One region of the Streptomyces roseofulvus genome, then DNA from elsewhere that is predicted to be linked to it. Evidence: riboswitches for the same ligand, from Rfam matches in the RefSeq annotation. Region 1 holds a riboswitch; the other holds the start of a gene.
The links. A riboswitch is a leader RNA that binds a small molecule or an ion and turns the genes downstream of it on or off. The one in region 1 is predicted to bind cobalamin.

Region 1 (3,702 bases):
CGTTCTTGCCGGGCAGCCACTCCAGGTTGCCGTGCTTGCCCAGGTGGACCATGGCGTCGGCGCCGAAGCCGCCGTCCTCCGCGCGGGCCGCGATCCAGCGGTAGGCGGCCAGGTAGTGGTGCGACGGCGGCAGGTCGGGGTCGTGGTAGATCGCGATCGGGTTCTCGCCGAAGCCGCGCGGCGGCTGGATGAGGACGAGGAGGTTCCCGCGCCGGAGCGCCGCGAGGACGATGTCGCCCTCCGGGTTCCGGGACCGGTCGAGGAACATCTCGCCGGGCGCGGGGCCCCAGTGCTCCTCGACCTGCTCGCGCAGCTCGGCCGGCAGCTCGGCGTACCAGCGCTTGTAGTCGGCGGCCGGGATGCGGACCGGGTTCTTCGCCAGCTGCTCCTCGGTGAGCCAGTCCTGGTCGTGGCCGCCGGCCTCGATGAGGGCGTAGATCAGCTCGTCGCCGTCGCCGGAGACCAGGCCGGGCAGCTCCTCGGCCGGGCCGAAGTCGTATCCCTCGGCGATCAGCCGGCGCAGCAGGGCGACGGCGGAGGCGGGGGTGTCGAGGCCGACGGCGTTGCCGATGCGGGAGTGCTTGGTCGGGTACGCGGAGAGGACCAGCGCCAGCTTCTTCTCGGCGTTCGGGATGTGCCGGAGCCGGGCGTGCCGGACGGCGATGCCGGCCACGCGGGCGGCGCGCTCGGCGTCGGCGACGTAGGCGGGCAGGCCGTCCTCGTCGATCTCCTTGAAGGAGAACGGGACGGTGATGAGCCGGCCGTCGAACTCGGGCACGGCGACCTGGCTGGCCGCGTCCAGCGGCGACAGGCCCTCGTCGTTCTCCTCCCAGGCGGAGCGCGCACTTGTCAGGCACAGCGCCTGGAGCACCGGCACGTCGAGCGCGGCGAGCGCGCCCGCGTCCCAGGCCTCCTCGTCGCCGCCGGCCTGGGCGGCGGCCGGCTTGGTGCCGCCGGCGGCGAGGACGGTGGTGACGATCGCGTCGGCGCCGCGCAGGACGGCGAGCAGCTCCTCCTCCGGGGCCCGCAGGGAGGCCACGTACAGCGGCAGTGCCCGGGCGCCGGCGTCCTCGAGGGCGTCGCAGAGGGCGCCGACGAAGGCGGTGTTCCCGCTCATGTGGTGGGCGCGGTAGTAGAGCACGGCGACGGTCGGGCCGTCGGTGGCGCGGGCCGTGCGCTCCAGCGGGCCCCAGGTGGGGGCGGGCGCCGGAGCCTCGAAGCCGTGGCCGGTGAGGAGGACGGTGTCGGAGAGGAAGCGGGCCAGCTGCTCCAGGTTGGCGGGGCCGCCGTGGGCGAGGTAGGCGTGCGCCTCGGTGGCGACGCCGACCGGCACGGTGGAGGAGGCCATCAGCTGGGCGTCGGGGGCCTGTTCGCCGCTGAGGACGACGACCGGCTTTCCGGTGGCGAGGACCGCGTCGAGGCCCTCCTGCCAGGAGCGGACGCCGCCGAGCAGGCGGACCAGGACCAGCTCGACCCCGTCGAGCAGGGCGGGGAGGTCGGCCAGCGGGAGCCGGGAGGGGTTGGCGAAGCGGTACTCCACCGGCCCCCCGGCCGCGCGGGCGCTGAGCAGGTCGGTGTCGGAGTGCGACAGCAGCAGGAGCATGGCGAGGCTCAGGCCCTTCCTCGGGGTTTCCGCGCCCCGGGTGGTCGTGGTCGGCGGGGAGTTCCTGACTCACCCGGGCCGTCGCCGGCTCGGGCTCACAGTGGCGGGACCGCGCCGGATTCTCACCGGGCTTCCTCCCCGGGGTCCTGGGACCCCATGCCGATCTGCATAGTAGAGCGTGGCGTCGGCGGGCCGGAGGGGTCCGGAGAGTCGGCCGGATCACACTCGGTGGCCGCCCGGTTCCCCGTGGGTATGCTCGCCGCCATGCCGCCGACCCCGCCCAGCCCGCCCGAACCGGGCGAACCTCGCATACGGGACCGAGGCGACGCGTGCCCGGGGGCGCTCCGGCTGCACGCCGCCGCCGACGGTTTCCTCGCCCGACTCCGGCTACCCGCCGGGCGATTGACGCACCGTCAGGCGCTCGTCCTGGCCGACGCCGCGGAGACCCTGGGCGACGGCAGCCTCTCCGTCACCTCGCGCGGCAACGCCGAGCTGCGCGGTCTCCGCGACGGCTGCGACGCCGCACTCGCCGCGCTCCTCGACGACGCCGGCCTGCTGCCCTCCCCCAGCCACGAACGGGTCCGGAACATCGTCGCCTCCCCCGCCGCGGGACTCGACGGACTCGGCCACGCCGACGTGCAGTTGTGGGCCCGCGCCCTGGACCGGGCACTCTGCGCCGAACCCCGCGCGGCGGCCCTCTCCGGCCGATTCCTCTTCGTCCTCGACGACGGCCGCGGCGACGTCGCCGGACTCGGCGGCGATGTGACCTTGATCGCAGCCCCGGACGGCGCCGCCCTCCTGGCGACCTGCTCCGGAACCTTCCGGCTGCCCGCCGCCGACGCCGTCCCCGCCGCACTCGCCTGCGCCCTCGCCTTCCTCGACGCCGCCGCGGCCGCCGCCACCGGCGCCTGGCGCCCGCGCGAACTCCCGCCCGGGCACCTCCCGGACTGGGCCGCCGCCCTGCACGAGGCGGCGATCACCGCGGAGCCCGTACCCCCCTTCTCCTCCCCGGGGACCCCGCCGCCCGCGCCCGGACCGCTCGGCGCGCACGCCCTGCACGTCCTCGCCCCGCTCGGCCGGCTCACCGCCGGCCGGCTGCGGGCGCTCGCCGACGGCGCCACCGAGCTCCGGCTCACCCCGTGGCGCGGAGTCGTCGCCGTCGGGACGCACGGCTCCCGGCTCGCCGCGCTGGAGACGGCCGGCCTGATCACCGACCCGGCCGCCCCCGGCGCCGGCGTCACCGCCTGCACCGGCCTGCCCGGCTGCGCCAAGTCCCTCGCCGACGTCCGGGCCGACGCGGCCCGCGCGCCCGGCGGCCCGCTGCCCGTGCACTACTCCGGCTGCGAGCGCCGCTGCGGCCACCCGCACGGCACCTGGATCGAGGTCACCGCCCGGGACTCCGGCACCTACCTGCTGGACGGCGCGCCCGTCCCCCGCACCGCCCTGGCCGAAGCCGTGGCGGCGGCCCGTACGAGAAAGAGCTGAGGATGTACGAGTACGAGAAAGACGGCGCAGAGATCTACCGCCGCTCCTTCGCCACGATCCGCGCCGAGGCCGACCTCGGCGCCCTGCCCGCCGACGTCGCCACCGTCGCCGTCCGCATGATCCACGCCTGCGGCATGACCGACCTCGTCCGCGACCTCGCGTACTCCCCCGGCGTCGTCACCCGCGCCCGCGCCGCCCTCCAGGCCGGCGCCCCCATCCTCTGCGACGCGCAGATGGTCGCCTCCGGCGTCACCCGCAAGCGGCTGCCCGCCGACAACGACGTGCTGTGCGCGCTCTCCGACCCGGCCGTGCCCGCCCTCGCCGCCGAGCTGGGCACCACCCGCTCCGCCGCCGCCCTCGAACTGTGGCGCGACCGCCTCGAAGGCTCCGTCGTCGCCATCGGCAACGCCCCCACCGCGCTCTTCCACCTCCTGGAGATGATCGCCAAGGGCGCGCCCAAGCCCGCCGCCGTCCTCGGCATCCCCGTCGGATTCATCGGCGCCGCCGAGTCCAAGGACGCCCTCGCCGCCAACGACCTCGGCCTCGACTACCTGGTGGTCCGCGGCCGACGCGGCGGCAGCGCCATGACCGCCGCCGCCCTCAACGCCCTCGCG
Region 2 (3,702 bases), 2.9 Mb from region 1:
GGCCCGGGGGCTGGCCGGCGGCGGGGACCTGGCGCCGGTCGCGGCGGCCGGCGGCGGCCCGGACGGTGGGCTCGGCACGAGCGCGGCGCTGATCGCCGCGGCGGCGCAGGACGTCGACGCGGGGGCCGGGGTGGCCGTCCTGGTCGACCTCGGCAGCGCGGTCCTCACGGTGAAGGCCCTCCTCGCCGAGGGTGACGAACTCCCGGAGGGCACGCGGCTCGTGGACGCCCCCTTCGTGGAGGGCGCGGTGGCCGCCCTGGTGACGGCGAGCGCGGGCGGCGATCTCGACGCCGTGGCGGCCGCGGCCTCGGAGGCGTACGCCTACCGCAAGGTCTGACGGCTGCCGACGGGGCGCCTCCGGCTGGGTTCCACGCCGCCGGGGGCGCCCCTCGTCGTCCGAGCAGCAGCAACGCACTTGGACACGTCCACGCTAGTGCGGGGGTCTGACAACGGGGTCCGGCGACGGGCCCGGCGACGGGAGCCGACGACCGGTTCGACGACGGGACCGCGGGGACTCCGCAGCGCACGTGACCGACCCCGCATTGTGATGAAGCAGGTCAACACACTAATGTCGCAGCGCCTTGGTGTTCGGGAAACCGGTGCAGTACCGGTGCGGCCCTCGCCACTGTGATCGGGAGGTCCGGCTCCATCCCTCCGGGGAAGCCACTGCGCCGCCGCGGGAGACCGTCGTGGGGTGGGAAGGCGGAGTCGGGCGTCACTACCGTCAGCCAGGAGACCGGCCAGGGCGCGTTGTCCATCCACGAGGTGCTGGAGAGGGTCTCCCGATCATGCATATCGCCGAGGGGTATCTGCCCCCCGTCCACGCGGCCGCCTGGGGCGTCGCATCGGCTCCGTTCGTCGTCCACGGCGTCCGCGCGCTCACCCGCGAGGTGCGCGCCAACCCCGAGTCCACACTGCTGCTCGGCGCCTCCGGCGCCTTCACGTTCGTCCTGTCCGCTCTCAAACTGCCGTCGGTGACGGGGAGTTGCTCCCATCCGACGGGCACGGGGCTCGGCGCCATCCTGTTCCGGCCGCCCATCATGGCGGTGCTCGGCACCATCACCCTGCTCTTCCAGGCGCTGCTGCTCGCCCACGGCGGGCTGACCACGCTGGGGGCGAACGCGTTCTCGATGGCGATCGTCGGGCCGTGGGCGGGGTACGGCACGTACCTGCTGTTCCGGCGGTTCGGGGCGCCGCTGATGGTGGGCGTGTTTTTCGGCGCGTTCGTCGCCGACCTGTCGACGTACTGCGTGACCAGCGTCCAGCTGGCCGTGGCGTTCCCCGACCCGGGCAGCGGCGTGGCGGGGTCCCTCGCCAAGTTCGGCGGGATCTTCGCGGTGACGCAGCTACCGCTCGCCGTCAGCGAGGGGCTGCTGACCGTCCTGGTGATGCGGCTGCTCACGCAGTCCAGCAAGGGGGACCTGCTGCGGCTCGGCGTGCTCGCCCGGCCGGAGCCGAAGCGGCACGAGGAGGCGGCGGCGTGATGAGCCGGAACGCGAAGATCAACACCCTGCTGCTGGCGCTGGTGGCGGCCCTGGCGGTGCTGCCGCTGGCGCTCGGTCTCGGCGACCACAAGGAGGAGCCGTTCACCGGCGCCGACGGGGAGGCGGAGACGGCGATCACGGAGATCGAGCCGGACTACGAGCCCTGGTTCAGCCCGCTGTACGAGCCGCCGTCCGGCGAGATCGAGTCGGCGCTGTTCTCGCTGCAGGCGGCCCTGGGCGCCGGCGTACTCGCCTACTACTTCGGGCTGCGGCGCGGCCGGCGGCAGGGCGAGGAGCGGGCCGCGGCCCGTGCGGAGGGTGCGCCGTCCGCGCCGGACGCGGACACGGACGCGTAGCCGCCGATGCTGCCCATCGACGCGGCGGCGCACAGCAGTCGCTGGCGCCGCCGCCATCCCTCGGAGAAGGCCGCCCTCGGCTTCGGTCTGACCATCTGCGCGGTGTGCCTGCCGCCGTGGCCGGGCGCGCTCCTGGTCGCGGCGGCGACCCTCGCCGTGCTGCTCGGTCCGGCCGGTGTGCCGGGCCGGCAGCTGTGGCGGGCCTTCCGGGTCCCGCTGGGCTTCTGCGTCACGGGCGCCGTGCCGCTGCTGTTCGCGGTGGGCGGGCCGGGGGGCGCCGTGGCCTGGGCCCCGGACGGTCCGGTGCACGCCGGGGAGCTGCTGCTGCGGACGGCGTCGGCCTCGCTGGGGGTGCTGCTGTTCGCCTTCACCACGCCGGTGTCGGACGTGCTGCCGCGCCTGGTGCGGGCCGGGGTGCCGGCGCCGGTGGTGGACGTGGCCCTGGTGATGTACCGGATCGTCTTCCTGCTCCTGGACGCTCAGGCGAAGGTGCGGCAGGCGCAGGCGGCGCGGCTCGGGGCGACGACCCGGGCGGCCGTCTGGCGGTCGCTCGCCGGGCTGGGCGCGACGTCGTTCGTGCGCGCCTTCGACCGTGCGCAGCGGCTGCAGAGCGGGCTCGCCGGGCGCGGTTACGACGGCACCCTGCGGGTCCTGCTGCCCGGGGCGCCCGTCTCCCGCCCCTTCCTCGCGGCGACGGGCGGTCTCCTGGCGGGGCTCGTCGCCCTCACCCTCGTACTGGAAAGGTTCCTGCCATGACGACCCCCACCCCGGTCGTGGAGTTGGTGCGCGCCGGTTTCGCGTACGAGGACGGGCCGGCGGTCCTCACGGACGTCGGGTTCGCGGTGACGGAAGGCCGGGCGGTCGCGCTGCTCGGACGCAACGGCGGCGGGAAGACGACGCTGCTGCGGCTGCTGAGCGGCGGGCTGCGCCCCGGGGCGGGAACGCTCCTCCTGGACGGCGAGGAGGTGGCGTACGACCGGAAGGGGCTGACCCGGCTGCGGACCTCGGTGCAGCTGGTGGTGCAGGACCCGGACGACCAGCTCTTCGCCGCCTCGGTGGCGCAGGACGTGTCGTTCGGGCCGATGAACCTGGGGCTGGCCGAGGAGGAGGTGCGGCTCCGGGTCGCGGAGGCGCTGGAGGCGCTGGACATCACGGCGCTCGCGGACCGGCCGACGCATCTGCTGTCCTACGGGCAGCGGAAGCGGGCGGCGATCGCGGGCGCGGTCGCGATGCGCCCCCGGGTCCTGGTCATGGACGAGCCGACGGCGGGGCTCGACCCGCACGGGCAGGAGCGGCTCCTGGAGACCCTGGAGCGGCTGCGGGCGGCGGGCACGACGGTGGTCATGGCCACGCACGACGTCGATCTGGCGCTGCGGTGGGCGGACGAGGCCGCCGTGCTCTCCCCCGCCGGGCTGCGCACCGGCCCGGCCGCCGAGCTGCTGGCCGACGACGCACTGCTCGACGCCGCCCGGCTGCGGCGCCCCTGGGCGGTCTCGGTCGGCCGGCTGCTGCGGGCGCAGGGACTGCTCCCGGAGGGCGTACCGGCGCCGCGGACGGCGGAGGACCTGGACCTCTTGCTGGACCGGGTGGGGTGAGCGGGTGAGGTGACCGGGCGGGCCGGGCGGTTCAGTCGTCGGCCGCGACCAGGAGGGTGAGCCGCCCGGCCCGGCGGTCCACGACGACGAGTTCGTGGAACTCGCCGTGGACGCTCGCCCAGTCGTGGTGCTCCTCCTCGCCGAGGCCGTTCAGGTGGTGGACGGCGTCCGCCTCCGTCAGGGCGTCGTACGCCTGGCGGCGCAGGGCCTCGGCGAGCGGGCCGGGGAGGGCGCCGTACTGCTCGGCCCAGGTCTCCGGGAGGCGGG

Region 2: it holds a riboswitch for cobalamin, as region 1 does, so the genes downstream of both, ABFY03_RS05085 (energy-coupling factor ABC transporter permease) here and cobN (cobaltochelatase subunit CobN) in region 1, are expected to answer to the same signal.

The regions. Positions count from the first base shown of each region.
Region 1 covers NZ_BAAAWE010000001.1:3,955,653-3,959,354, forward strand. Annotated here, with positions in the region: gene cobN (cobaltochelatase subunit CobN) at 1-1,603, opposite strand, end outside; cobalamin riboswitch at 1,642-1,779, opposite strand; gene ABFY03_RS18180 (cobalamin biosynthesis protein CobG) at 1,856-3,088, shown strand; gene ABFY03_RS18185 (precorrin-8X methylmutase) at 3,091-3,702, shown strand, end outside.
Region 2 covers NZ_BAAAWE010000001.1:1,105,110-1,108,811, forward strand. Annotated here, with positions in the region: gene ABFY03_RS05080 (PTS-dependent dihydroxyacetone kinase phosphotransferase subunit DhaM) at 1-337, shown strand, start outside; cobalamin riboswitch at 566-759, shown strand; gene ABFY03_RS05085 (energy-coupling factor ABC transporter permease) at 789-1,484, shown strand; gene ABFY03_RS05090 (energy-coupling factor ABC transporter substrate-binding protein) at 1,484-1,840, shown strand; gene cbiQ (cobalt ECF transporter T component CbiQ) at 1,847-2,596, shown strand; gene ABFY03_RS05100 (ATP-binding cassette domain-containing protein) at 2,593-3,435, shown strand; gene ABFY03_RS05105 (hypothetical protein) at 3,467-3,702, opposite strand, start outside.